DNA from 4 places in the Streptomyces sp. NBC_00988 genome. Region 1 is predicted to be linked to each of the others. Evidence: riboswitches for the same ligand, from Rfam matches in the RefSeq annotation. Region 1 holds a riboswitch; each other region holds the start of a gene.
The links. A riboswitch is a leader RNA that binds a small molecule or an ion and turns the genes downstream of it on or off. The one in region 1 is predicted to bind cobalamin.
Positions count from the first base shown of each region.

Region 1 (6,808 bases):
CCTCGACGAGGGTCCTCAGCCGGGTGGTGAGCATGCTGGAGGAGATGCCCAGGCTCTCCTGGAACTGGTCGAAGCGGCGGTAGCCGTCGAAGGCGTCGTGGAGGATCAGCAGCGTCCACCACTCGCCGACATGCTGCACCGTCGTGGACAGCGGACACTCCCGGTCCTCCAGCCTGATCCGGCTTGCCACGGCGACCATCCCCTCAGTTACTGCTAAAGTCGAAGTCACTAGCTTCTATTTTAGCAGTAACACCTGGGCCGACCCCACCGTCCGAACCCGCCACCACCGTAGGGACCGTCATGCACGACAACCGACTCCAGGACATCGCCCCGAGCGCCCTGCCCCCGGCGATCACCCGCTACCTGAACGCACACCGCGCCCACGACACCGCCTCCGCCGTCACCGCGTTCACCCACGACGCCGTGGTGATCGACGACGGGAACACCTACGAGGGCATCGCCGCGATCGAGCGGTGGCTGGGTCGGGCCGCGTCCGAATTCACGTACACCGTCCGTCTCACCGGCGCCCAGCGGGCCGACGCCACCCACTACGTCGCCACACACCACCTCGAAGGCAACTTCCCCGGTGGCACCGTCGATCTGCGCTACCGGTTCACACTCCGCGACGACCTCGTCGAACGCCTCGTCATCGAACCCTGAGCACGGCCGGAACAACGGGGTCGCCGATCGAGGAGCCGCCTCCTAAGCTGCCGGAATGATCTCTGGCGACTACCTCTCCGAACTCTTCTCGCTGGACGGCCGAGTCGCCGTCGTGACAGGCGGCAGTTCCGGCATCGGCCGGGCCGCCGCCGGAGCGCTCGCGCGAGCGGGGGCCGAGGTGGTCGTGGTGGCGCGCAAGGAACAGGAACTGACCGCCACGGTCGACGAGCTGACGGCGGAGGGATGCCGGGCGGCGTGGGTGAGCGGCGATCTGGGCACTCGGGACGGCGTCCGGGCGGCGGCGGAAGCGGCAGCCGAGGTGTTCGGCGAGCCGGACATCCTCGTGAACAGCGCCGGGATCAACCTGCGCCCGCCGATGGGTGAGTTGAGCGAGGACGTGTGGGACACCACGATGGCCCTGAACCTGGAGGCGCCGCACCTCCTGGGCCGGCGCTTCGGTCCGGGCATGGCCGAACGGGGCTTCGGCCGGATCATCCACATCACCTCCCAGCAGGCGCACCGCGCGTTCGCCCAGAGCGGCGCCTACGGCGTCTCCAAGGGCGCGCTGGAGTCCCTGGCCCGCTCCCAGGCCGAGGCCTGGTCCCCGCACGGCGTCACCTGCAACACCCTGGTCCCCGGTTTCGTGATGACCCCGCTCAACGAACGGCTGTCGTCCGACCCGGAGATGGTGGCGGCCCTGGCCGCGCGCACCCTGATCGGCCGCAACGGCCTCGCGGAGGACTTCGCGGGCGCGGTGGTGTTCCTGGCGAGCCGCGCCTCCGCCTACGTCACCGGGCAGTCGGTCTTCGTGGACGGCGGATTCTCCGTCCACTAGCCCAACACCGGCTGCACCTCAGCCGGTTGGGAAGCCGTCCACCACTACGACGCCCCGCTCCCCCGCCGCAGAAAACGGATCACGGGATGCCCGGGGTCGTGGCCGACCTCGGCGCGGACGCCGTAGACGTCCTTGATGAGGGCCGGGGTGAGGACCTCGGTCGGGGTGCCCTCGGCCACCGTGCGGCCGGTGTCGAGGACGAGCAGGCGGTCGCAGTACATCGCGGCGAGGTTGAGGTCGTGCAGAGCGATCACGGTGGTGACCGGGAGGTCGGCGATCAGGTCGAGGAGGTCCAGCTGGTGCTGGATGTCGAGGTGGTTGGTCGGTTCGTCGAGGAGGAGTTCGCGGGGTTCCTGGGCCAACGCGCGGGCGATCTGGGCGCGTTGGCGTTCGCCGCCGGAGAGGGTGTGCCAGGACTGGGCGGCGCGGTCGGTGAGGCCGGTGCGTTCCAGGGCCTCGGTGACGGCGCGGGCGTCGGCGGCCGACGCCGGTGACCAGGCGCGGCGGTGCGGGATGCGACCCAGGGCGACGACCTCGCAGACGGTCAACTCGGTCTGGGTGTGGGTGTGTTGCTCGACGGTGGCGATACGGCGGGCGGTCGCGCGGCGCCCGACCTCGGGGAGCGGGCGCCCGTCCAGCGTGACGACTCCGGCGGAGGCGGGGAGGACCCCAGCCAGGAGACGCAACAGCGTTGATTTTCCTGACCCGTTGGGGCCGAGCAGGCCGACGGTCTCCCCAGGTCGCAGGGCGAGCGTGACGCCGTCGACGATGAGTTGGCCGTCGGTGCGGCGGGCGACCCGGTCCGCGTGCAGGCCGGTGTCCGGAGCGGGGGTGCTCATGTCTTCCTCCGGCCCCGGTGCAGGACAATCACGAACGCGGGTACGCCGATCAGTGACGTCACCACCCCCACCGGCACCTCCTGGGGATCGACGACGGTACGGGCGAGGGTGTCCACCCACACCAGGAAGACGGCTCCGGTCAGCGCGGTGATCGGCAGCAGTCGTACATGCCCGGAACCGGTCAACGCGCGGGTGACGTGCGGCAGGACCAGGCCGACGAAGCCGATCGCCCCGGCGCAGCTGACCAGGACGGCGGTGAGCAGCGCCGTGGCGCAGAGCAGGATCAGCCGGGCGCGGGCGACGTTCACGCCCAGGCCTGCGGCTGCCTCCTCGCCGAAGGCGAACGCGTCCAGCGTGGTGGCATGGCCCAGGCAGACGACCAGCACGAGCGCCAACGCGCCCGCGCAGAGCAGCACTTGGCCCCAGTCCGCGCCGGAGAGCGAGCCGAGCAGCCAGAAGAGCACGCCCTTGGTGGTCTCGGCGTCCGCCGACGTCAGCACCGTGAACGACGTGAGTGCGGAGAAGAGTTGCATGGCGGCCACGCCGGACAGCACCACCCGGTCCATGCTCGCGCCGAGGCTGTGGCTGAGCAGCATGACCAGCCCGAAGGAGAGCAGCGCACCGACGAACGCGCCCGCCGACAGCGACACGGCCCCGCCGCCCACCCCGAGCACGACCACAGCGACCGCCCCCGTGGACGCCCCGGACGAGACGCCGAGCACGAACGGGTCCGCCAGCGGATTGCGCAGCAGGGACTGCATGACCGCGCCGCACAGCGCGAGCCCTGCGCCGCAGACGGCGGCGAGCAGCGTGCGGGGCATGCGCAGGTCCCAGACGATGCCGTCCCGCAGCGGAGCAAGGGTGCTTTCGCCGCCGCCGAGGTGGGACGCGACCGACGCCCACACGTCGGCCGTGGAGATGTCGGCAGGTCCGATGGTCACCGCGAAGGCCACGGAGACCAGCAGCGCGACCAGCCCGCCACCCGTCAACAGCAGGGTACGGACGGTCACTTGGCGAGTCCGAAGTCGCGCAGGCCGGCGGCGACCTGCTCGATCCCTTCGACGGTGCGGATGGAGGGGTTCATCGCCTGGCCGCTGAGCAGGATGTACCGCTTCTTCTTGACGGCGGTGAGGTTGCGGGTGGCGGCGTTGGTCTCCAGGAAGTGGATCTTCGCCTCGGCGGTCTCGGCGGTCTGCGACTTGCGGGTCAGATCGCCGAGGACGATGACGTCGGGGTCGCGGTCGGCGACGGTCTCCCAGTTGATCTGGGGCCACTCGTCGTGGGTGTCGGAGAAGGCGTTCTTCGCACCGACGGCACGGGTGATGGCGCCGGGAGCGCCGCAGCAGCCGGCCAGGTAGGGCGACTGAGAGTTGGCGAACCAGTACATGAGGGAGGTGTCCGAGGCGTCGAGACCGGTGGTCGCCTTGGTCACCCGCGCCTTCAGCTGGGCCACGAGCTGGTCGCCGCGCGCCTTCACGCCCATCGCACGGGACAGGTCGCGTATCTCGCCGTAGACGCTGTCGAGGGTGAGCTGTGTGCTGCGCGAACCGTCGCCGCCGCTGTCGTTGTCCTTGCCCGCGCAGTCGGACGGCGAGACGTACGTCGGCACGCCCAGCTTCTCGAACTGTTCGCGGGTCGCGACCCCGCCCTTGCCGAGCGTCGAGACGAAGGACGCGGTGACGAAGTCGGGTTCGGCGTCGAGGACCTTCTCGAAGGAGGGCGCGTTGTCGGCGAGGCGCGGCACGGTCGCGTTCGCCTTCGCCAGGCCCTTGAGCACCGGGTCGGTCCAGGTGGCGGTACCGGCGATGCGGTCGGCGAGGCCGAGCGAGAGCAGGATCTCGGTGGTGCCCTGGTTGAGGGAGACGACCCGCTCGGGGGCCGACCTCAACGTGACCTTGTGCCCGCAGTCGGTGAGGGTGAGCGGGAAGCCCGCGGCGGACTTCTCCGTCTCGCCGTCGGCACTGTCGCCGTCGGATCCGCCGCACGCGGTGAGCAACAGGGCGGGCGCGACGAGGAGTGCCGCGGTACGGCGGCGCAGCGGGACGGGGGCGGTACGGAGCACGGGCATGCCTTGCCTGTCGGGGCTCGAACGCGGAGCCTGGCCTACGAACTCCCCCTCGCCGAGGGCGAGAAGGCGCCAGCAGGTCTTCGGACTCGGGTTCGTCCGGACGGGGCGCCTTCCCGGCGCGTCGCACACCGGCTCCTTCGGCCGGCCCGCGTCGCCCCAGTGGCGTCGATTGCCCCGCCCGTCCCCCTCACCGCTGCGCGTCAGTTCCGGATTCCCACCGGATTCCCTGGCCTCGGTTGTGGCACGACTGGCCCGCACAACGTATCAAGATCGCCCGACGACTCCGGCCACGGGGTGCGGTGCCGTGCTGGCCTCATGGCACAGTGCCCGCCCCGCGGACTTTCCTCCGGTTCCGTCCAACCCCTGTGCGGCACGCCCCGCGCGGCGGATCGTGGAGGCCCCGACCCGCTCGCACGGAGGTCCAACGGCCATGCCCCAACTGATCGTTGTCGGTGTCGACGGATCCACGGACAGCCGCATCGCGGCCGACTGGGCAGCAACGGAAGCCGAGTTGCGCGGCCTCCCCCTGCGGGTCGCACACGTCTCGACACTCCCCGACGAGCAACTCCTCACCACCTGGCCCTACTTCCGCGAGCCCTCTCCCGACGCCCTCGTCACGTCACTCGCGAAGGACCACCCCGAACTCCGGGTCGAGGTGGTCGCCCTCACCGGAGAGGCCGTACCGGCGCTGCTCCCCCTGGCCGCCGAGGCCGACTGCACGGTCCTCGGCCTGCGCGGTACGGGCGGTTTCGCGGGCCTGGCCCTCGGTTCCGTGGCTCACGGGGTCGCCGAGCGCTCCGCGGGGCCGGTGGTGCTGGTGCCGAGCGGGTTCGTCCGCAGTCACCGCGGGCGGTCACCGTACGGCGTGACGCTGGGCGTCGACGGCGGCGAACTGCCCGGCGCCGTCGTCGACTTCGCCTTCGACGCCGCCTGCCGTCGCGGCACCGGCCTGCACGTCGTACACGCCTGGCGACTGCCCTCGCCCGCCGAACACTGGATGCCGTACGCACCGCCCGAGAAGGACCGGGGTCGTTGGGAGGACCAGGAGACACAACGCCTCTCGGACACGTTGCGGCCCTGGCGGGAGAAGTATCCGCACGTGGGTGTCTACGAGGATCTCCGCCTCCAGAGCCCGGCGGCCGCCCTGGTCCAGGCGTCGGTCTCCGCCTCGGCCGAACTGCTGGTGATCGGCCGCGCGGGCCGGACCCTCGGCCCCACCCCGCACGCCGTACTGGAACACACCGCCTGCCCGGTGGCCGTAGTCCCGCACCACCCATGAGAACAGCTCTGCCCGCTACGCTTCGATCCGGTGGCCTGGGACCGCGTCGTCGAGGTCTACCGCAAGGGCGGCACACCCCGAGCGCGGTGATCGCATCGATCACCGCGCTCGCCGTAGAAGTGGAAAAGGTGGAAGAAGCCGTTACGCCGGGACGGGGTCCGACTCCTGCGAGGGCGTACTGGCGTCCGGGCGGGCCGGGTTGAGGAGGCGTTCGGCGAGGGGGGCGAAGATCAGGCCGAGGGCCGTCCAGAGGATGAGCTGCGCGGCGACCGAGTAGAAGCGGAAGTTGAAGAGCACGTCGGCGGGGAAGCCCGGGTAGACGATGGTGCCCTTGTCGTCCTTCAGCGGCAGTGGTGTCTCGGTGGCCTGGTTGCCGAAGTTGGCCTTGTTGTACGAGAGATGGCCCAGCTGCGGCAGGAGCAGCATGACGATCCCGATCGCGACGACGAACGCGGCGCCGGCGAGGAGGGTCGCGTTCCAGTTGCCGAAGCGTGCCTGGAGGTGCTTGCCGAGGTAGACGGCTCCCGCGAGGAAGGCGACGGAGCACACGACCATGATCAGGTACAGGGCGCTGCGCTGCTGGATGGTCTCTTCGTGACCGATCGCGGGCGGGTTGGCCGGGTACTTCAGGAACGGCACCAGGTACATGCCGAGGAACCCGCCGCCGGCGACGAGGAGCGCCAGGTTGCGTGCCCGCAGCCCGCCGGTGCGGCCCAGGCAGACGGCGTAGGCGACGGCGAACAGGGCGCCCATCGCCATGCCGAAGAAGATCATGCCGACGCCGATACCGACGTTGGCCTGGATGGTGCGGCTGAACAGGTCGGGGTCGGCGGCCTCGACGGGCAGGCCGGCCGCCTTGTCCAGGGCGTTCTGGGCGGCGTCACGGCCGCTCTCGTAGTCGATGGCCTTGGCGATCTGCGGCTCGGCGAAGATGCGCGCGAACACGAAGGCGAGCAGGCCCGCGACTGCGCCGGCGAGTATGCCGCGCAGTATGAGCTTCTTTTCCATGTCGAGTTGTCCGTACGTCCGGGTGCCGGCGGAGGGTCAGTGGCAGGGGAAGCCGAGGAAGTGGCGGGCGTCGTGGACGAACTCGTGGACGTGCATGTCGTTGCCGAACACCGACACGG
Region 1 is NZ_CP108730.1:667,562-674,369, forward strand. It holds gene OG496_RS03035 (winged helix-turn-helix transcriptional regulator) at 1-199, opposite strand, end outside; gene OG496_RS03040 (nuclear transport factor 2 family protein) at 301-660, shown strand; gene OG496_RS03045 (SDR family NAD(P)-dependent oxidoreductase) at 716-1,495, shown strand; gene OG496_RS03050 (ABC transporter ATP-binding protein) at 1,540-2,334, opposite strand; gene OG496_RS03055 (FecCD family ABC transporter permease) at 2,331-3,344, opposite strand; gene OG496_RS03060 (ABC transporter substrate-binding protein) at 3,341-4,402, opposite strand; cobalamin riboswitch at 4,456-4,669, opposite strand; gene OG496_RS03065 (universal stress protein) at 4,833-5,681, shown strand; gene OG496_RS03070 (CbtA family protein) at 5,823-6,689, opposite strand; gene OG496_RS03075 (CbtB domain-containing protein) at 6,726-6,808, opposite strand, start outside.

Region 2 (7,146 bases), 8.8 Mb from region 1:
ACGGACGAACTCGCCCACGCGGGCTGGGAGTTCTTCCAGCACATCGAGCAACAGGGCGGCCAGGCAGCCGTATTGAGCTCGGGCAGCCTCCGCGAGGACCTCGCCACGACCTGGGCGGCCCGCAGCGCGAAGCTCGCCAAACGCCGCGAACCCATCACCGGCGTCAGCGAGTTCCCGAACCTCGCCGAACGCCTCCCGGAGCGCGCCCCCGCCCTCACGGCCCCGTCCGGCGGCCTGCCGCGCGTACGGCGCGACGAGGCCTACGAGGCCCTGCGCGCCCGCTCCGACGCCCACCTCGCGGCGACCGGCTCCCGGCCGCGGATCTTCCTGGCCGCGCTCGGCCCGGCCGCCGCGCACACCGCCCGGCTCTCCTTCGCGTCGAACCTGTTCCAGGCGGGCGGCATCGAGCCCGTCACCGGGGGCGAGTTCGCGGACAGCGGGGCCACCGAGGCCTGCCTGTGCTCCAGCGACGCGCTGTACGAGGAGCAAGCGGCCTCGGTCGCCGGGGAGTTGAGGTCGGCCGGTGCCGGGCACGTGTTCCTCGCGGGCCGCCCCGGGCAGTACTCCGGTGTCGACGCCTACGTCTTCGCGGGCTGTGACGCCGTAGCCGTACTCTCCGCCACCCTCGACCGCATGGGAGTGTCCTGATGGCAGCGATGGGGCGCATCCCCGACTTCTCCGGGATCGAGCTGGGGGCCCCGGCCGTCGAAGCCGGTACCGACGAGTGGCGTGACGCCGTGAAGAAGGCGGCGGGCGGCGACGACCTCCTCTGGGAGACCCCGGAGGGCATCGCCGTCAAACCCCTGTACACGGGGCAGGACTTGGAGGGCCTGGACTTCCTGGCCACCTACCCGGGCATCGCGCCGTATCTGCGCGGCCCGTACCCGACGATGTACGTCAACCAGCCCTGGACGATCCGCCAGTACGCGGGTTTCTCCACGGCCGAGGAGTCCAACGCCTTCTACCGGCGCAACCTGGCGGCCGGCCAGAAGGGCCTGTCGGTCGCCTTCGACCTGCCCACGCACCGGGGTTACGACAGCGACCACCCGCGCGTGACCGGTGACGTCGGCATGGCGGGCGTGGCGATCGACTCGATCTACGACATGCGCCAGCTCTTCGACGGCATCCCGCTCGACAAGATGACCGTGTCGATGACGATGAACGGCGCGGTGCTGCCCGTACTGGCCCTCTACATCGTGGCGGCGGAGGAACAGGGCGTACCGCCCGAGAAGTTGGCCGGGACCATCCAGAACGACATCCTCAAAGAGTTCATGGTCCGCAACACCTACATCTATCCGCCGAAGCCGTCGATGCGGATCATCTCCGACATCTTCGCCTACACCTCGCAGCGGATGCCCCGCTACAACTCCATCTCCATCTCCGGCTACCACATCCAAGAGGCGGGCGCGACAGCCGACTTGGAGCTGGCGTACACCCTCGCCGACGGCGTCGAGTACATCCGGGCGGGCCGGGAGGCCGGGATGGACGTGGACACGTTCGCGCCCCGGCTGTCCTTCTTCTGGGCGATCGGCATGAACTTCTTCATGGAGATCGCCAAGATGCGCGCGGCCCGCCTCCTGTGGGCCAAGCTGGTCAAGCAGTTCGACCCGCAGAACGCCAAGTCCCTCTCCCTGCGCACCCATTCACAGACATCGGGCTGGTCGCTGACCGCGCAGGACGTCTTCAACAACGTCACGCGCACCTGCGTAGAAGCCATGGCGGCAACACAGGGACACACCCAGTCGCTGCACACCAACGCCCTGGACGAGGCCCTCGCCCTCCCGACCGACTTCTCGGCGCGCATCGCCCGCAACACCCAGCTCCTCATCCAGCAGGAGTCCGGCACGACCCGGGTCATCGACCCGTGGGGCGGCAGCGCGTACGTCGAGAAGCTGACCTACGACCTCGCGCGCCGGGCCTGGCAGCACATCGAGGAGGTCGAGGCGGCGGGCGGCATGGCCAAGGCCATCGACGCGGGCATCCCGAAGCTCCGCATCGAGGAGGCCGCGGCCCGCACCCAGGCCCGCATCGACTCCGGCCGCCAGCCGGTCATCGGCGTCAACAAGTACCGCGTGGAGACCGACGAGGAGATCGACGTCCTCAAGGTCGACAACTCCTCCGTACGCACCCAACAGATCCAGAAACTACGGCGGTTGCGCGCCGAGCGCGACGAACAGGCCACCCAGGACGCCCTGCACGCCCTGACCCGGGCAGCGGGCGGTGAGGGCAACCTCCTGGAGCTGGCGGTGGACGCGGCCCGCGCGAAGGCGACGGTCGGCGAGATCTCCGACGCGCTGGAGAAGGTGTACGGGCGGCACGCGAGCCAGATCCGTACGATCGCCGGTGTGTACCGCACCGAAGCCGGCGACTCCCCGTCCGTAGAACGCACCCGGACCCTCGTGGCCGCGTTCGAGGAGGCCGAGGGCCGCCGCCCCCGCATCCTGGTCGCCAAGATGGGCCAGGACGGCCACGACCGCGGCCAGAAGGTGATCGCCACCGCCTTCGCCGACCTCGGCTTCGACGTCGACGTCGGCCCGCTGTTCCAGACCCCGGGCGAGGTGGCCCGCCAGGCCGTCGAGGCGGACGTGCACATCGTCGGGGTCTCCTCGCTCGCCGCCGGACACCTCACCCTCGTACCGGCGTTGAAGGAATCGCTCGCCGAAGAGGGCCGCGAGGACATCATGATCGTGGTCGGCGGAGTCATCCCGCCGCAGGACGTCCCCACCCTCCTGGAGATGGGCGCGGCGGCCGTGTTCCCGCCCGGGACGGTGATCCCGGACGCGGCCCACGACCTGGTGCGACGCCTGGCCGCCGACCTCGGGCACACCCTGTGATCGAGGTCGACACCTATGTGAAGGGCGTGCTCGACGGCAAGCGGGCCCTGGTGGCCCGTGCCATCACCCTCGTCGAGTCGACCAAGCCCCAACACCGGGTCATGGCCCAGGAGTTGCTGACCGAACTGCTCCCGCACAGCGGCCAGGCCCGCCGGATCGGCATCAGCGGCGTACCGGGCGTCGGCAAGTCGACGTTCATCGACGCCTTCGGCACGCTGCTGACCTCGCAGGGCTTCCGGGTCGCGGTGCTGGCCGTGGACCCGTCGTCGACCCGCACGGGCGGCTCGATCCTCGGCGACAAGACCCGCATGGAACGCCTGGCCGTGGACCCGGCGGCCTTCGTCCGCCCCTCCCCCACCGCCGGCACCCTCGGCGGCGTCGCGAAGGCGACCCGCGAGTCGATCGTGGTGATGGAAGCGGCGGGCTACGACGTCGTCCTCGTGGAGACGGTAGGCGTGGGCCAGTCGGAAACGGCGGTCGCGAACATGGTCGACTCCTTCCTGTTGCTGACCCTGGCCCGCACCGGCGACCAACTACAGGGCATCAAGAAGGGCGTCCTGGAGCTGGCGGACGTCATCGCCGTCAACAAGGCGGACGGCCCGCACGAGCGCGACGCGAAGAGCGCGGCACGTGAACTGGCGGGCGCGCTAAGGCTGATGCATCCCGCCGACGCGGCCTGGACCCCACCGGTACTGAGCTGCAGCGCACGCGAGGGCACGGGCCTGGACACGGTCTGGGAGCGCCTGGAACAACACCGTTCGCTGCTGGACTCCACGGGCCGCCTGGCCGCGAAGCGCCGCGAGCAGCAGGTGGATTGGACCTGGACGATGGTCCGAGACGAACTCCTGGGCCGTCTGCACGCCGACCCGACGGTGCGCGCTCTCGCCCCGGACCTGGAACGCCAGGTTCGCGAGGGCGAGTTGACAGCAACCCTGGCGGCAGAACAGATCCTGCGAGCCTTCGGCATCCCGCCCAACTGACCCAACCTGTTTTCAGGGGCGCGGGGCTGTATCGATGTGCGGCTCCGCCACGTGAGCGCGACCAGCCCCCGGCCGGCACCCAAAAAATCGACGCATCCACCCCAGACCCTTTAGGCTGGCCGCGCAGCTGGTTCGCCCCGTCAGCCAGACGGAACGCGTCGCAAGAGGGAACCCGGTGAAATTCCGGGACTGCCCCGCAGCGGTAAGCGGGAACGACCGCCGTCATACGCACTGGGCCCCGCAACAGGACCTGGGAAGCGACGGCCAGTAGGTGTCCTCCGGTTCGCAGGAGGCCGTGCCCGCAAGTCCGAAGACCTGCCACCTGCCCGCACGCGAAGCATTCGCGCGCGGAATCCCGGTGACCTCGTGGGCGGGTCGGCGTACACATCGGCGGACACAACAACCCTCCGATCTGGCGTTCCTTCGCGCTCACGTCCCGACACCGGGATCCAGGGAGATATCTCGCGAAGGAGATTTCCGTGACACCGAAGTCCGCAGCCGCGGCAGCACGGGCAACCGTCTACGGCTACCCCCGCCAGGGCAGGGGCCGGGAACTCAAGAAGGCCATCGAGGGCTACTGGAAGGCCCGCGTCGACGCCGACACCCTCCGCACCACCGCCGCCGAACTGCGCCGCACCAACTGGCGGCAACTGACGGACGCCGGCATCCACGAGGTCCCGACCGGCGACTTCTCGTACTACGACCACGTCCTCGACACCACCGTCATGGTCGGCGCGATCCCCGAACGCCACCGCGCCGCCGTCGAACTCGACGCGCTGGACGGGTACTTCGCGATGGCGCGCGGCACGCAGGACGTGGCGCCGCTGGAGATGACGAAGTGGTTCGACACCAACTACCACTATCTGGTGCCCGAGTTGGGCCCGGACACCGTCTTCACCACCGACTCCACCAAGCAGGTGGCGGAGTTGAAGGAGGCCCTCGCCCTGGGCCTGACCGCCCGCCCGGTGCTCGTCGGCCCGGTCACCTACCTCCTGCTCGCCAAGCCCGCACCCGGCGTGCCCACGGACTTCGATCCGCTGACCCTCCTGGACCGGCTGCTGCCCGTGTACGCCGAGGTCCTCGCCGACCTCCGTGCGGCGGGCGCGGAGTGGGTGCAGCTCGACGAGCCCGCCCTGGTCCAGGACCGCACCCCGGCCGAACTGAGCGCCACCACCCGCGCCTACCGCGACCTCGGCGCCCTCACCGACCGGCCGAAGCTGCTCGTCGCCTCCTACTTCGACCGGCTCGGCGACGCGTTGCCGGTCCTCGCGAAGGCGCCCGTGGAGGGCCTCGCGCTCGACTTCACCGAGTCCGCCGCCGCCAACCTGGACGCCCTCGCCGCCGTCGGCGGACTGCCCGGCAAGCGGCTGGTCGCCGGTGTGGTCAACGGCCGTAACGTCTGGGTCAACGACCTCACCAAGTCCCTTGCCACACTGGGCACGTTGCTCGGTCTCGCCGACCGGGTCGATGTGGCCGCCTCCTGCTCGCTGCTGCACGTGCCGCTCGACGCAGCCGCCGAGCGGGACATCGAGCCGCAGATCCTGCGCTGGCTCGCGTTCGCGCGGCAGAAGACCGGCGAGATCGTCACGCTCGCCAAGGGCCTGGCCCAGGGCACCGACACGATCGCCGCCGAACTCGCCGCCAACCGGGCCGACTTGGCCTCCCGCGCCGGTTCGGCACTCACCCGCGATCCCGCCGTGCGGACCCGGGCCGCCGCGGTCACGGACACCGACGCCCGCCGCTCCCGGCCGTACGCCGAGCGGACCGCGTCGCAGCGCGCGCATCTCGGGCTGCCGCCGCTGCCGACGACCACGATCGGTTCGTTCCCGCAGACCGCCGAACTACGCACCGCGCGGGCCGACTTGAGGGCGCGGCGGATCGACACGGCCGGTTACGAGGAGCGCATCAAGGCGGAGATCGGCGAGGTCATCTCCTACCAGGAGAAGACCGGCCTCGACGTCCTCGTGCACGGCGAGCCCGAACGCAACGACATGGTCCAGTACTTCGCCGAGCAGCTGACGGGCTACCTCGCCACGCAGCACGGCTGGGTCCAGTCGTACGGCACCCGTTACGTCCGCCCGCCGATCCTGGCCGGCGACATCTCCCGCCCCGAACCGATGACGGTCCGCTGGACGACGTACGCCCAGTCGCTCACCTCGCGCCCGGTCAAGGGCATGCTCACCGGGCCGGTCACCATGCTCGCCTGGTCCTTCGTCCGCGACGACCAGCCGCTCGGCGACACCGCCCGGCAGGTCGCACTCGCCCTGCGCGACGAGGTCAACGACCTTGAGACGGCCGGGACTTCGGTCATCCAGGTCGACGAACCCGCCCTGCGCGAGACCCTCCCGCTGCGCGCGGCGGACCGGGGGGCGTATCTCGCCTGGGCCACGGAGGCGTTCCGGCTGACCACCGCCGGCGTCCGTCCGGAGACGCAGGTCCACACCCACATGTGCTACGCCGAGTTCGGCGACATCGTGCGGGCCATCGACGACCTCGACGCGGACGTCATCAGCCTGGAGGCGGCCCGCTCGCACATGCAGGTCGCGCGGGAACTCGCCGAGCACGGTTATCCGCGCGAGGCGGGACCGGGTGTCTACGACATCCACTCCCCGCGCGTGCCGAGCACGGCCGAGGCAGCGGCCTTGCTGCGCAAGGGACTTGAGGCCATCCCGGCGGAGCGGCTGTGGGTCAACCCGGACTGCGGTCTGAAGACCCGCGGCTGGCCCGAGACCCGCGCGTCCCTGGAGAACCTGGTCGCCGCGGCTCGCACGGTTCGTGAGGAGCTGGCCGGGTCCTGACCCGATGGTGGTGGGGCGGCCGGGGGGACACCCTCCCGGCCGCCCCCGCCGTGAGGTGCGTGGGAGACGATGACCCGCACAGCCAGCAGATCCCGCACAGCCCGCAGAACTGGAGCGCCGAAGTGACCAGCCGCATCACCTTGATCTCGCCGGCGATGAACCGGTCCCTGCGGGAGACCCGGTTCGACGACGGCAGCCCGCTCGACCCGAGCGGTACGGCTCGCGCCGCGTCCGTCGCTGGTTCGCTCCGCTCGGTCGACCGGGTGCTGGTCTCGCCCACCGTGCGGTGCCGCGAGACGGCGTCCGCGCTGGGCCTCTCGGCCGTGGCGGAGCCGGAGTTGGCGGGGCTGGACATGGGGCGCTGGCGGGGGCTGACCCTCGACGAGGTGATGGCTCGGGAGCCGGACGCGGTGATGGCCTGGCTGACGGACCCGGACGCGGTGCCTCATGGCGGGGAGTCGGTGCGGGCGCTGCGCGAGCGGGCGGCGGGGTGGCTGGACGTGGCGGGCGGGCTGGAGGGCGGGACGCTTGCGA
Region 2 is NZ_CP108730.1:9,483,327-9,490,472, reverse strand. It holds gene OG496_RS42950 (methylmalonyl-CoA mutase family protein) at 1-648, shown strand, start outside; gene scpA (methylmalonyl-CoA mutase) at 648-2,834, shown strand; gene meaB (methylmalonyl Co-A mutase-associated GTPase MeaB) at 2,831-3,814, shown strand; cobalamin riboswitch at 3,926-4,152, shown strand; gene metE (5-methyltetrahydropteroyltriglutamate--homocysteine S-methyltransferase) at 4,294-6,612, shown strand; gene OG496_RS42930 (histidine phosphatase family protein) at 6,735-7,146, shown strand, end outside.
Region 2: another riboswitch for cobalamin. It lies ahead of metE (5-methyltetrahydropteroyltriglutamate--homocysteine S-methyltransferase); the one in region 1 lies ahead of OG496_RS03060 (ABC transporter substrate-binding protein).

Region 3 (7,146 bases), 7.3 Mb from region 1:
CGCGACCGTCAGGCCGGAGCCGCCGGTCGAGGGAAGCGCGTACGCGCTGTGCAGGTTGGCCGGGCTCAGCCCGGAGACCGCTGCGGCCGCGTCGGAGTGCACGGCGGCGGCCAGCTTCTGCTTGATGTCGGTGCGCCGCTGGGCGAAGCAGGACGCGTGACCGGGGGTGGCGGCGGCGCACAGGTGCTCGGTCGGCACCTTCTGGCCGGCCTTGCCGGTCGAGTGGACGGCCTGGGCCGCGGGGGACGTCAGGGCCTTGGAGTTCTGGGTGACCTTGGAGACCTGGGCGGACTGGACGGCGGCCTGTGGGGCGGGCTGCGCGCCGGCGGGGGAGGCCGCCACGAGCCCGAAGACGCTGAGGGTGAGGGCGGGTACGGCGGCGGTCAGCAGTCTTCGCAGACTCCGTCTGGGCTTCTCACGCATGGGGTACTGCCTCCATCGTTGGAGTGGGGTTCCTCGGCGTGGTGGCAGGCCTGTGACGCGCGTAGCGGCGGCAGATGACGTCGTCATGGGCATGACACTTTGAGCGTCCTGTGGGGCCATTGGTGAATGACATGAACAGGACGGGTGGAACGTAGCCGGGGCGACGAGACCGCGAACAGACGCACCCCATGAACTTTGCCGCTCCATAGAAACTCCATGGACGGCCCATGGAAGCTCCATGGGCCGTCCGCGAAGTAAGAGGCAGATAAAGGGGACCGGGGGTCCGCTAGGGGAGTCCTCTGGCGGGGTCCTAGAAGTCCTCGTCCAGGTCGACCGTGCCTTCTACGGCGACCTGGTACGCCGACGGGCGGCGCTCGAAGAAGTTCGTCAGCTCCTGGACACCCTGCAACTCCATGAAGGAGAAGGGGTTCTCGGAGCCGTAGACCGGCGCGAAGCCCAGCCGCTGGAGGCGCTGGTCCGCGACGCACTCCAGGTACTGGCGCATCGAGTCGGTGTTCATGCCCGGCAGACCCTCACCGCACAGGTCACGCCCGAACTGCAGCTCAGCCTCGACGGCTTCGCGCAGCATGTCGGTCACCTCCTGCTGGAGTTGGTCGTCGAACAGCTCCGGCTCCTCCTTGCGGACGGTGTCGACCACCTCGAAGGCGAAGCTCATGTGCATGGTCTCGTCGCGGAACACCCAGTTGGTGCCGGTGGCGAGGCCGTGCAGGAGACCCCGGCTGCGGAACCAGTAGACGTACGCGAACGCGCCGTAGAAGAACAGGCCCTCGATGCACGCGGCGAAGCAGATGAGGTTGAGGAGGAAGCGGCGGCGGTCGGCCTGGGTCTGGAGGCTGTCCAGCTTCTCGACCTCGTTGATCCACTTGAAGCAGAACTCGGCCTTCTCGCGGATGGAGGGGATGTTCTCCACCGCGTCGAAGGCGGCCGCCCGGTCCGCCGGGTCGGGGAGGTAGGTGTCCAGCAGCGTCAAGTAGAACTGGACGTGCACGGCCTCCTCGAAGAGCTGACGGCTCAAGTAGAGCCGCGCCTCGGGGGAGTTGATGTGCTTGTACAGCGTCAGCACGAGGTTGTTCGCCACGATCGAGTCACCCGTCGCGAAGAACGCGACCAGCCGCCCGATCATGTGCTGCTCACCCGGCGTCAGCTTCGCGAGGTCGGAGACGTCCGAGTGGAGGTCGACCTCCTCGACGGTCCAGGTGTTCTTGATCGCGTCCCGGTAGCGCTCGTAGAAGTCCGGGTAGCGCATGGGACGGAGGGTCAGCTCGAAGCCCGGGTCGAGGAGGTTCTTTTCGGTGGAGCTCATCACTGGCAGGCCTCGCAGGACTCGGGGTTCTCAAGGGAGCAGGCGACCGCGTCTTCGTCGGGGGTCAACTGCTGTACGGGGATGGGGGTTTGCGTTTGGGCCTGGGCCGCGCGGGCGATGCGGGTCGCCGGGCGGGAGCGCAGGTAGTACGTCGTCTTCAGGCCCTGCTTCCAGGCGTACGCGTACATCGAGGAGAGCTTGCCGATCGTCGGCGTCTCCAGGAACAGGTTCAGGGACTGGGACTGGTCCAGGAACGGGGTGCGGGCGGCGGCCATGTCGATCAGGCCGCGCTGCGGGATCTCCCAGGCCGTGCGGTACAGGGCGCGCACGTCTTCCGGGATCCAACTGAAGCCCTGCACCGAGCCGTTGGCCTCGCGCAGTGCCTCGCGGGTGCGGGCGTCCCACACGCCGAGCTGCTTCAACTCGTCGACCAGGTAGGAGTTGACCTGGAGGAACTCGCCGGAGAGCGTCTCGCGCTTGAACAGGTTGGAGACCTGCGGCTCGATGCACTCGTAGACGCCGGCGATGGACGCGATGGTGGCAGTCGGGGCGATCGCCAGCAACAGGCTGTTGCGCATGCCGGTCTGGGCGATACGTTCCCGCAGCGCCGACCAGCGCTCCGGCCAGGTCAGTTCCACGCCGTAGTGGTCGGGGTGCAGGACACCGCGGGCCGTACGGGTCTTCTCCCAGGCCGGGAGCGGGCCGTTGCGCTCGGCGAGGTCGGCGGAGGCCTCGTACGCGGCGAGCATGATGCGCTCGGCGATCCGGGTGGAGAGGGCCTGCGCCTGCGGGGAGTCGAAGGGGACGCGGAGTTTGAAGAAGACGTCCTGGAGGCCCATCGCGCCCAGGCCGACCGGGCGCCAGCGGGCATTGGAACGGCCCGCCTGCTCGGTCGGGTAGAAGTTGATGTCGACCACGCGGTCCAGGAAGGTGACGGCGGTGCGGACCGTCTCGTCCAGCCGCTCCCAGTCCAGCTCACCATCGGTGACGAACGCGCCCAGGTTCACCGAACCCAGGTTGCACACCGCCGTCTCGCCGTCGTCCGTGACCTCCAGGATCTCCGTGCAGAGGTTGGAGGAGTGGACCGTGTGGCCCGGCTCGGCCGTCTGGTTGGCGGTGCGGTTGGCCGCGTCCTTGAAGGTCATCCAGCCGTTGCCGGTCTGCGCGAGGGTGCGCATCATGCGGCCGTAGAGGTCACGGGCCGGGATGGTCTTCTTGGCGAGACCCCGCGCCTCGGCCTTGCGGTAGGCCGCGTCGAACTCGTCGCCCCACAGGTCGACCAGCTCGGGCACGTCGGCGGGGGAGAAGAGCGACCAGTCGCCGTTCTCGTTCACCCGGCGCATGAACTCGTCCGGGATCCAGTGCGCCAGGTTCAGGTTGTGCGTACGGCGGGCGTCCTCACCGGTGTTGTCCCGCAGCTCCAGGAACTCCTCGATGTCGGAGTGCCAGGTCTCCAGGTAGACCGCGGCGGCACCCTTGCGCCGGCCGCCCTGGTTCACCGCGGCGACCGAGGCGTCCAGCGTCTTCAGGAACGGGACGATGCCGTTGGAGTGCCCGTTCGTCCCCCGGATCAGCGAACCGCGGCTGCGGATGCGGGAGTACGACAGTCCGATGCCGCCGGCGTGCTTCGAGAGGCGGGCGACCTGGTGGTAGCGGTCGTAGATGGAGTCCAGCTCGTCCAGCGGGGAGTCGAGGAGGTAGCAGGACGACATCTGGGGGTGCCGGGTGCCGGAGTTGAAGAGCGTGGGGGAGGACGGGAGGTAGTCCAGGCGGCTCATCAGGCGGTAGAGCGCGGCGACTTCGTCCAGGGCGCGGGTGCTGTCGTCCTCGGCGAGGCCGGCCCCGACCCGGAGCATGAAGTGCTGGGGGGTCTCGATGACCTTGCGGGTGATCGGGTGCCGCAGGAGGTAACGGCTGTACAGGGTGCGCAGGCCGAAGTAGCCGAAGCGGTCGTCGGCCTCCGTGTCGATCAGCGCGTCCAGGCGGGCCGCGTGCAGCGTCGCGAACTCGGCGGTACGGTCCGCGATGAGGCCCTCGCGGTGGCCCACGGCGACGGACTCGGTGAACGTCGTGACGCCCTGGGAGGCGGCCTCGGCGGCGATGCTGACCGTCAGCAGCCGGGCGGCCAGCCGGGAGTAGACCGGGTCCTCGGAGATGAGGCCGGCGGCCGCCTCCGTCGCCAGCTCGCGCAGTTCCGCCACGTCCGCGTGCGCGGACCGGCCGCGCAACGTGGCGGCGGCGACCCGGCCGGCGTCGGCGTCGGGGAGGTCGGCGGTCAGCTCGGTCAGGGTCCGCAGGATCGCGGTACCGGGGCCGTCGGCGTCCTGAACAGCCGTTCCGGGAACGTCGGTTCCGGGTCCGGTCGCGGTCGCTACGTTCGCCTCGTTCGCCTGGGTCGCTGATGCCGGCTCTGCTGGCGCGATGGTCACGGTGGGGCTCTCCCTCGCTCGGCACGGGGCCTCGCCGAGGGCAGGCGGCAGTACACGAGCGCACGGGGCGTCGCGTCCACCGGCCCACTCCACGAGGCCCGGACGTCATGCGCCCTGGCCGGGTGGCCGGACGCGCGCCGTCGGCAGGTCCTCGGACTGACCATGCGTGCATATGCACGTAAGTACACCGTTGCGGGACAGTTCCGGATTCGCACCGGATTCCCCTGCGGCGACAGCGAGCATGAGCATACATCTTGTGCCGGGCTGTCGTGGCACCACCAGATGTTGTGTCGCGGCGGTTTCAGAGCGTCAGTTGATAGGTGAGCAGAGTGAGATCGTCCAGGTGTGGCACGGGATTCCAGTCCCGGTCGGGTGTGCGGACGAAACCCAGACGTTCGTAGATGCGGTGGGCCGCGTGCATGGAGGACTGGGTCGACAGGACGACGGCCGTGCAGCCGTCGGTGGCCCGTGCGCGGTCCACGCAGGCGCGGACGAGGGCCTCGCCGGCGCCGCGGCCGCGGGCGGCGCGGGCGATCGCCAGGGCGCGGATCTCCGCCTCGCCGGTTGTCGCGATGTCGGCGATGGGGCCGGGGCCCGGGACGAAGGTGACGCCGCCGAGGAGGTGGTCGCCGTCCACCGCGACGAGGACCTCGGCGGCCGCGGCCCGGCTTGCCACGTCCTTCAGTACGGGGAGGTAGGGGTCGGTCTCGCCGTAGTCGAGGAGGCCGTCGTCGAGGTAGGCGTGGGCCGTGAGGGTGCCGAGGGGTTCGTATTCGGCGGGGTCCGCTCGGCGGATGAGGAAGTCCATGCGGGTGAGTGTGGACGACAGCGGGCCGCCGAGTAACTTGCTTTTCGGCGGCCCGCTGTCGGTTCGTCGTGGCTGGTCGCGCCCCTTGGGCGGGGACGGTCAGCCGGCGCTAGTGAGTTGCCCCCGCTGTCGCCGGAGGCAGCTCCACCTCTACGCCCGGGTCGCCCGCGTCCGCCGTGTAGTCGCCGGGGCTCGTCTCGTCGATGCCATCGGGGGCCTTGAACGCCTTCAGGGCGAACGTCAGGACCACCGTCACCACGACGTTCATGACGAACGCCGTCAGGCCGATGTAGCCGATCTCGCCGATGCCGGGGATCTCCTTGGACGAGCCGCCGAAGTGATCCTGGGTCGGGGAGGCGACGCCGTACGCGGCGAGGGTGCCGTAGATCATGCCGACCGCCCAGCCGGCGAGGAGGGCCCAGCGGTGGCACCAGCGGGTGAAGAGGCCGCCGACCAGGGCCGGGAAGGTCTGGAGGATCCAGATGCCGCCCAGGAGCTGGAAGTTGATGGCGACCGTCTTGTCCATCGTCAGGACGAAGGCCAGGGCGCCGACCTTCACCAGGAGGGAGACGATCTTGGAGACCTTGGTCTCCTGGGCCGGGGTCGCGTCCGGTTTGATGAAGTCCTTGTAGATGTTGCGGGTGAAGAGGTTCGCCGCCGCGATGGACATGATCGCCGCCGGTACCAGCGCTCCGATGCCGATCGCCGCGAAGGCCACGCCCGCGAACCAGTCCGGGAACATGTTCTCGAACAGCTGCGGGATCGCCAACTGCCCGTTGGTGACCTTGACTCCGGCCGCGATCGCCATGAAGCCGAGCAGCGCGAGCAGGCCCAGCATCAGTGAATACAGCGGCAGGATCGTGGTGTTGCGGCGGATCACGTTGCGGCTCTTGGAGGAGAGGGTTGCGGTGATCGAGTGCGGGTACATGAAGAGGGCCAGCGCCGAGCCCAACGCCAGTGTGGCGTACGTCCATTGGCCCGCCGGTGCGGGGACGAGTCCGCCCGCTCCCGCAGCCTTGAACTTGGCGCCCGCCGCGCTGAAGATGTCGTCGAAGCCGCCGAGCTTGATCGGGATGTAGATGATCGCCACCGTGATCACGATGTAGATCAGCCCGTCCTTCACGAACGCGATCAGCGCGGGCGCGCGCAGGCCGGACGAGTAGGTGTACGCGGCCAGCACGGCGAACGCGATCAGCAGCGGCAGGTCCTTCACGAACCAGTTGGAGTTGGCGCTGCCGCCCACCCCCATGACGTCCAACACGGCCTGGATGCCGACCAGTTGGAGCGCGATGTACGGCATCGTCGCGAGGATGCCGGTGACCGCCACCGCCAGCGAAAGACCCTTCGAGCCGAAGCGGCCGCGCACGAAGTCCGAGGTCGTCACGTATCCGTGCTTGTGCGACACCGACCAGAGGCGGGGCAGGAACGTGAAGATGAGGGGGTACACGAGGATCGTGTACGGCACCGCGAAGAAGCCCGCCGCGCCCGCCGCGTAGACCGCCGCCGGGACCGCCACGAACGTATACGCCGTGTAGAGGTCACCGCCGAGCAGGAACCAGGTGACCCAGGTGCCGAACGACCGTCCGCCCAGGCCCCATTCGTCGAGGCTCTGCTCGTTGTCGGCGCGGCGCCAGCGGGCGGCCAGGAAGCCCAGGACCGTGACGGCCAGGAAGAAGAAGATGAAGACGCCGAGAGCGACGCCGTTCACGCCGTCGTTCACCGGTTACCTCCATGGCGGGTCCGCTGGTCGCGCTGCCACAGCTTGTAGGCGGTCATCGTCAGCACGGTCGAGATCAGCACCCAGAGCATCTGGTACCAGTAGAAGAACGGGACGCCGATGAACGTGGGGTCGATCTTCGTGTAGGAGCCGACCCAGAGCAGCGCCACGAACGGCGCGACGAGGCAGACCGCGATGACGACGCGGGCCGGTGTCACCACCGGTGGTCCCACTTCGGGCGGAACTTCGGGTACGTCTGACATGTCGCGGCTCCGTCACCTCAATGATCGCCTGTGTAATGCGCAGGCAATCTAGGTCACGGCGTCGCGCGTGCGGAAGACCCCGTCCGTATATCGGCATGTCGATTCTGTGAAGGCGTGACATCGGTGTCAACGGAGGCCGTCGACGGCCGGCGTCAACAGCAGCGGAAACCCTGGCGTGGATC
Region 3 is NZ_CP108730.1:8,007,671-8,014,816, forward strand. It holds gene OG496_RS36955 (putative Ig domain-containing protein) at 1-423, opposite strand, end outside; gene OG496_RS36960 (ribonucleotide-diphosphate reductase subunit beta) at 734-1,747, opposite strand; gene OG496_RS36965 (ribonucleoside-diphosphate reductase subunit alpha) at 1,747-4,176, opposite strand; cobalamin riboswitch at 4,301-4,460, opposite strand; gene OG496_RS36970 (GNAT family N-acetyltransferase) at 4,478-4,984, opposite strand; gene mctP (monocarboxylate uptake permease MctP) at 5,094-6,704, opposite strand; gene OG496_RS36980 (DUF3311 domain-containing protein) at 6,701-6,964, opposite strand; gene OG496_RS36985 (YbdD/YjiX family protein) at 7,117-7,146, opposite strand, start outside.
Region 3: another riboswitch for cobalamin. It lies ahead of OG496_RS36965 (ribonucleoside-diphosphate reductase subunit alpha); the one in region 1 lies ahead of OG496_RS03060 (ABC transporter substrate-binding protein).

Region 4 (7,146 bases), 2.9 Mb from region 1:
AGATAGCGCTGCACGAGCGAGTCGGCCAGCGCCTGCCCGACCTCCCAACTCAGCCTGGACGGGATCGCTTTGGGGTCGACCGAGTAGAAGTTCCGGCCGGTCGGGAGGACGTTGACCAGACCACGGGTCGGGGAGCCGGACGGACCCGCCGGGACGTAACCGCCGTCGAGCGCGAGCAGGATGTGGTCGATCTCGTCGGTGGTGCGGGAGAGGCGGGGCACGACCTCGACGCAGGCGAACTCCAACACGGCCACGGCGTCCGGGAGTTCGGCGCCGATCACCTCACGGACGAGGGCCGGTACGGTCGTTACCTCCCACTCCTGGGACTCCATGCCCTCGGCGAACCGGCGGCACAGCTGCTCCAGCAGATCGATCGCGTCGGCGGCGGAACGGGCGGGCCCGTCGACCAGCTCGCTCAGCTCCACCGGCACCTTCACCGGCGCACCCGGCTCGGCCAGCAACTCCTTCTCGACCAGGCCGAAGTGCTGTGCCAGCGCGGCCCGCAGACCCGGCAGCGCGTTCGCCTGCCCGCCCCACACCTGCGAGGCGCGCAGCACGGCGAGCACGAGGTTCACACGTGCCTCGCCGACCGGTCCGCCGCCGAGGATGTGCAGCCCGTCGCGGATCTGCACGTCCTTGATCTCGCACAGATAGCCGTCGATGTGCATCACGAACTCGTCGAACGCCGCGTCGTCCGGCTGGTCGTCCACATGCAGGTCGTGGTGCAGCTCGGCCGCCTTCACCAGCGTCCAGATCTGCGCGCGCACGGCCGGCGCCTTCGTCGGGTCCAGGTCGGACACGAGCGCGTACTCGTCGAGGAGTTGCTCCAGCTTGGCCAGGTCGCCGTACGTGTCGGCACGCGCCATCGGCGGCACCAGGTGGTCGACGACCGTGGCGTGGCCGCGCCGCTTGGCCTGGGTCCCCTCTCCGGGGTCGTTGACGATGAACGGGTAGATCAGGGGGAGTTCACCGAGTACGGCGTCGGGCGCGCAGCCACTGCTGAGCCCAAGTCCCTTGCCGGGCAGCCATTCCATGGTGCCGTGCTTGCCCATGTGGATGATCGCGTCGGCACCGAAGCTGTTGTCCAGCCACCGGTACGCGGCCATGTAGTGGTGCGACGGCGGCATGTCGGGGTCGTGGTAGATCGCGATCGGGTTCTCCCCGAAGCCGCGCGGCGGCTGGATCATCACGACGACGTTCCCGAACTGCAGGGAGGCGAGCACGATGTCGTCGCCGTCGACGTAGAGATTGCCGGGCGGCTCGCCCCACGCGTCCAACATGCCCTGCCTGAGGTCCGGTTCGAGCTTGTCGAACCAGGCCTGGTAGTCGGCGAGCGGCACGCGCGCGGGCGCGGCGGCCAGTTGCTCCTCGGTCAGCCACTCCACGTCATGGCCACCGGCGTTGATGAGCCGATGGATCAACTCGTCCCCGTTGTCCGGGTGTTCATCGACCCCGTACCCGGCGTCCCGCAGGGCATCGAGCACCCGGATCGCCGAGGCGGGCGTGTCCAGACCGACCGCGTTGCCGACCCGCGAGTGCTTCGTCGGATAGGCGGTGAAGACGACCGCGAGCTTCTTCTCGGCGTTCGGCTTGTGCTTCAACTTCGCGTGCCGTACGGCGATTCCGGCGACGCGGGCGGCCCGCTCGGGGTCGGCGACGTAGACCGGGACGTCGTCCGGACCCTGCTCCTTGAAGGAGAACGGGACGGTGATGAGGCGGCCGTCGAACTCCGGGATCGCGACCTGCATCGCGGCGTCCATGGGGGAGAGGGCGGCGGAGGACTCGTCCCAGGTCGCCCTGGACGACGTAAGGCAAAGGCCTTGCAGCACAGGGACGTTGAGGTCGGCGAGCGCGCCGATGTCCCACGCCTCCTCGTCGCCGCCGGCCGAGGCCTGCGAGGCGTGGGTGCCGCCGGCGGCGAGGACGGTGGCGATGAGTGCGTCGGCGTTGCCGAGGATCTCGTACAGCCCGGAGTCGGCGCCGCGCAGCGAACCGCAGTACACGGCAAGGGCGTTGGCGCCCTTCGCCTCGATCTGGTCGCAGAGGGTGTCCACGAAGGCCGTGTTGCCACTGAGGTGATGCGCCCGGTAGAAGAGCACGCCGACCGTCGGCCGGCCCTCGACGAAGGCGCGCTCGCCGTGGACACCGAACTCGGCCATCTTCTGCGGCTCTTCGAAGCCCTCGCCCGTGAGCAGCACCGTGTCCGAGAGGAACCGGGCGAGTTCGGCGAGGTTCTCCGGCCCGCCCTCGACGAGATACCTGAGCGCCTCGGCGACCACACCAGCCGGTACGGACGACTCGGCCATCAACTCGGCGTCGGGGACGGTCTCTCCGCCGAGCAGCACGGTCGGAATCCCGGACGCCTTCAGCGCGGCGAGTCCGTCCTCCCAGGCGCGCTTGCCGCCGAGCAGTCGTACGACGGCGACGTCCGCGCCAGCGACGAGCGCGGGCAACTCGGCTGCCACGTCCACCCGGTTCGGGTTGCCGATCCGGTACCCGGCGCCGGAGGCCCGGGCCGCCAGCAGATCCGTGTCGGCGGTCGACAACAACAACACTGTGCTCATGCGGGCGCTCCCGGTGGAATGAAAGGCAGTCCTTGCGGCGCGCCGGACTCGATGAGTCGCCAGAGCGCGTCCGTGTCCGCGTGCTGTTCGATGAGGTCGCCGAGCCGGTCGAGCTGCTCCTCGCGCAGCGCGGCGAACGAGGTGTCGGGCGCCGGCACGAACCGGCGGCCCGCGGCGGCCGCGACCTCGCGCAGGAACGCCCGCCGGAACCCGTCCGACTCCAGCGAGCCGTGCCAGTGGGTACCCCAGGTCTGACCGACCCGGCACCCGTCCAAGAAGGCATCCCCGCCGGTGAGTTGGGCCACCCCGTGATGGATCTCGTATCCCTCGACCGGCTCGCCGAGGGCTTCGCCCACCGGCCGGGTGAGGGTCTTCTCGCGCGCGAACCGCACGCGCAGCGGCAGGACGCCGAGCCCGTCGACCGAGCCCTGCCGGCTCTCGACCTCGTCGTCGATGTGCTCGCCGAGGATCTGAAAGCCACCGCAGATACCGAGAGTCGGCCGCTGCTCGGCGGCCCTGCGGACGAGGGCGTCGGCGAGGCCGCGCTCCCGCAGCCACTCCAGCGCCTTCACCGTCCCCCGGGTCCCCGGAATCACGACGAGGTCCGCGTCGGCCAACTCCTCCGGCCGGTCCACGAACCGCACCACGACGCCCGGTTCGGCGGCCAGCGCGTCCACGTCGGTGAAGTTGGACATGAGGGGGATCGCGCAGACGGCGACCCGCAGCACGTCCTCGCCGACCGGCGGCGCGGTGTTCGACTCGCGCACGGTGCCGCGCGACGAGATGCGCAGCCCGTCCTCCTCGTCGATCCCGAGCCCGTGCCGGAACGGCAGCACGCCGTACGTCCGCCGCCCGGTGAGGCCGAGCAGCATCTCCAACCCCGGTTCCAGCAGCGACACATCGCCGCGGAACTTGTTGACGAGGAACCCGGCGACGAACGCCTGGTCCTCGGGGCTGAGCAGCGCGACGGTCCCGAAGAAGGAGGCGAAGACGCCCCCGCGGTCGATGTCGCCGACCACGAGCACGGGCAGTCGGGCATTGCGCGCGATGCCCATGTTCACGATGTCGGTCCGCCGCAGATTGATCTCGGCGGGCGAACCGGCCCCCTCACAGATCACCGCGTCATACGTGCCCCGCAACTCGGCGAGACAGTCCAACACCGTGCCGAGCAGGGCCTCTTGCCGCCCGCCGTGATAGCCACGGGCACTCATCTCGCCAACGGGCCTGCCCATCAGCACGACTTGGCTGGTGCGGTCGCTGCCCGGCTTCAGCAGCACGGGATTCATCAGCGCGGTCGGCTCGATCCGGCACGCCTGCGCCTGCATGGCCTGCGCCCGCCCGATCTCGGCGCCCTCGCGCGTCACGAACGAGTTCAGCGACATGTTCTGTGCCTTGAACGGCGCGACCTTCACGCCCTGCCGCACCAGCCACCGGCAGATCCCGGCGGTCACGACACTCTTGCCGGCGTCCGAGGTGGTGCCGGCCACCAACAGCCCGCCGCCGCTCATGACTTCCGTCCCTTCACGAGCAACCGCCCGGCGACACTGACCCCGAGCGCGAGCAGACCGACCCGCCGGGACAGCCGTACGGCACGCGCGATGTCCGGTACGGCGACGGGGCGACCGTCTCCGTTGAGCACGGGCCGGTGCTCGACCCGGCCGCCGTAGGAGAGCGTCCCGCCGAGGCGCACGCCGAGGGCGCCCGCGAAGGAGGCCTCCACGGGGCCGGCGTTGGGGCTGGGGTGTTTGCGGGCGTCGGTGCGCCAGGCGCGGGCGGCTCCGCGCGGGTCGCCGCCCGCGACGGTCGCGAGGGCGGCGGTGAGGCGGGCGCCCGGCCAGCCGGCGACGTCGTCGAGGCGGGCCGAAGCCCAGCCGTAGCGGCGGTACTTGGCCGACTTGTGGCCGACCATGGCGTCGAGCGTGTTCACGGCCCGGAACCCGAGCAGGCCCGGGACGCCCGCGATGCCGCCCCAGACCAGGGCGCCGACGACAGCGTCGGAGGTGTTCTCGGCGACGGACTCGACGACGGCCCGGGCGATCCCGTCGGCGTCGAGGGCCTGCGGGTCCCGCCCGCAGAGGTGCGGCAGGCGCGCCCGTGCGGCGTCGATGTCCCCGGCCTCCAGCGCCCGCCCGACGACCCCGGCCTCGCGCGCGAGGGAGGTCCCGCCGACGACGGCCCAGGTGGCGGCGGCGGTGAGGGCGGCAGAGGCCGTACGGGACGGTCGTAGGGCCGAAGTGGCCGCGGCGGCGAGGGTGATGGTGCCACCCACGCACACGGCGGTGTGCAGGGCGCCCCAGCCCCGGTGGTCGCGCCACAGCAGGCGTTCCACGGCGCCGGCGGCACGGCCGAAGGCGGCGACCGGATGCCCGCGGCGGGGATCGCCGAGCAGGTGGTCGCCGAGGAGGCCGGCGGCGGCGCCGTACGCGAAGACGCGATCGGCACGCATCGGCTCAGCCGATCGCTGGGGCGGGCACTGCGTGGGTACGGGACCTCGAACGGCAGCCGAGCATGGCGATATGTCCTCACTCAGGGTGTCCACGCCCTGGTTCGACGAGACCGGCGGTGAGAGTTCCTGGCTCCCGGGGGTGTCTACCCCGGTGACAGTGGCGGGACCGCGCCGGATTCGCACCGGCTTCCTCTCCTGCCGCCGTATATGGCTCCGGCAGTCCACCATGCTGTTGGAAGGGCCGTCAACTTGCTGTTGACCTGCGGGGACGGAGTGTGCTGATGCCCACACGCGAGGGGGCGGAGGGGTCACGCGGACGTGGGGTGCGGGACGGCGATCCGTCCCGCACCCCACGTTCCGTTCAACTGGCGGCCGGTCAGGCCACGATCAGATAGATCCCGTACGCCACCGCCGCCGCGCAGGCCGCGAAGCAGGCGTACGCGCCGGTCAGGGCGAGAGGCGCGGAGTCGCCCTGGGCGGTGGCGCGTTCGCGGCGGGAGAGGCCGACGATGCCGAGGGTGAAGACGGCCACCAGGGAGACGGTGGCGACGAGGCTGACGCCGAAGACGGAGCCGAGGGCTGCCCAGTCGATGTGCATGCTGATTCGTTCCTTCGTGTCCGGGGCGCGGGGCTCAGACGGCGGCGGCCGGCGGTGTCGCCGGGTCGGACTGCACGATGGGGGCCGGGTTCACGGGCGGCGAGGGGATCGTCGCCGTCAGACCCTCAGAGAGGGCTACCGACGGGGGCGGCGGGGTCACGGCGGCGATCGCGGTGGTCACCACGCCGGCCGGTTCGTCGACCTCGTTGACGTTCGAGGCGTCGACGACCTGGCGGCGGGAGAGCAGCCAGATGCCGGTGCTGGAGGCGACCAGGAAGACGGCCACCAGCGCGGTGCCCCAGTCGCCGAGGTCGGTCACGGACTCGGCGAGCGCGCCGACCAGCGCGGCGGCCGGCAGCGTCAGACCCCAGGCGACGAACATCCGGGTGGCGGTCGACCAGCGGACGACACCGCCCTTGCGGCCGAGGCCCGCGCCCATCACCGAGCCGGAGACGGCGTGCGTGGTGGAGAGCGAGAAGCCGATGTGCGACGAGGCCAGGATGACCGCGGCCGCGCTGGTCTGGGCGGCGAAGCCCTGCTGCGGCTGGAGGTCGGTCAGGCCCTTGCCCATCGTGCGGATGATGCGCCAGCCGCCGATGTAGGTGCCCATCGCGATGGCGAGGCCCGCGGAGAGGATGACCCAGGTGGGCGGGTCCGAGTCGGGGGCGATGGAGCCGCCGGCGATCAGGGCGAGGGTGATGATGCCCATCGTCTTCTGCGCGTCGTTCGTGCCGTGGGCCAGCGAGACCAGTCCGGCGGAGGCGATCTGGCCGACGCGGAAGCCCTTGTCGGCGGCCTTGCCGCCCGCGTTGCGGCTCAGGGCGTAGGAGAAGCGGGTGGCGAGCATCGCCGCGATGCCCGCGACGACCGGGGCGGCGACCGCCGGGAGCAGGACCTTGGTGACCAGGACGTCGCCGTGGACCGCGCCGGTGCCGGCCGAGGCGATGGTGGCGCCGATCAGACCGCCCATCAGGGCGTGCGAGGAACTGGACGGCAGGCCGACGAGCCAGGTCACCAGGTTCCAGAGGATCGCGCCGACGAGGGCGGCGAAAATGACCTCGGGACGGATGCCGCTCTCATCGACGAGCCCCTTGGAGATCGTGTTGGCGACCTCCACGGACAGAAAAGCGCCCACCAGGTTGAGGGTGGCCGACATGGCCACCGCGACCTTGGGCTTGAGCGCACCGGTCGAGATGGTGGTGGCCATCGCGTTGGCCGTGTCGTGGAAACCGTTCGTGAAATCGAACGCGAGTGCGGTGATCACCACAATCGCGAGGATCAGCGAGAAGCTTTCCATTTACCCAGGCAATCGTTCGAAGTCATCGGCGCGTTGACCGTAGGCAATCTGGGTGAACGGAAGATGAACTGAGGGGGTATCGGTGGTGTCCGGATTGCCTAGTATCCGCGGGCGAACTTCCGCAGCTGGCTCACCGTCCCGTTGAAGAGATTCTGGTCACCCGGCAGGCTCCCGCTGTTGTCGTACTGCCAGAAGGTCCAGTACGACCATCCGGCGGGCAGCGAGCCCGCGTCCGCCGACG
Region 4 is NZ_CP108730.1:3,564,135-3,571,280, reverse strand. It holds gene cobN (cobaltochelatase subunit CobN) at 1-2,564, opposite strand, end outside; gene OG496_RS16225 (cobyric acid synthase) at 2,561-4,072, opposite strand; gene OG496_RS16220 (cobalamin biosynthesis protein) at 4,069-5,010, opposite strand; cobalamin riboswitch at 5,110-5,252, opposite strand; gene OG496_RS16215 (hypothetical protein) at 5,387-5,608, opposite strand; gene OG496_RS16210 (inorganic phosphate transporter) at 5,643-6,905, opposite strand; gene OG496_RS16205 (lysozyme) at 7,004-7,146, opposite strand, start outside.
Region 4: another riboswitch for cobalamin. It lies ahead of OG496_RS16220 (cobalamin biosynthesis protein); the one in region 1 lies ahead of OG496_RS03060 (ABC transporter substrate-binding protein).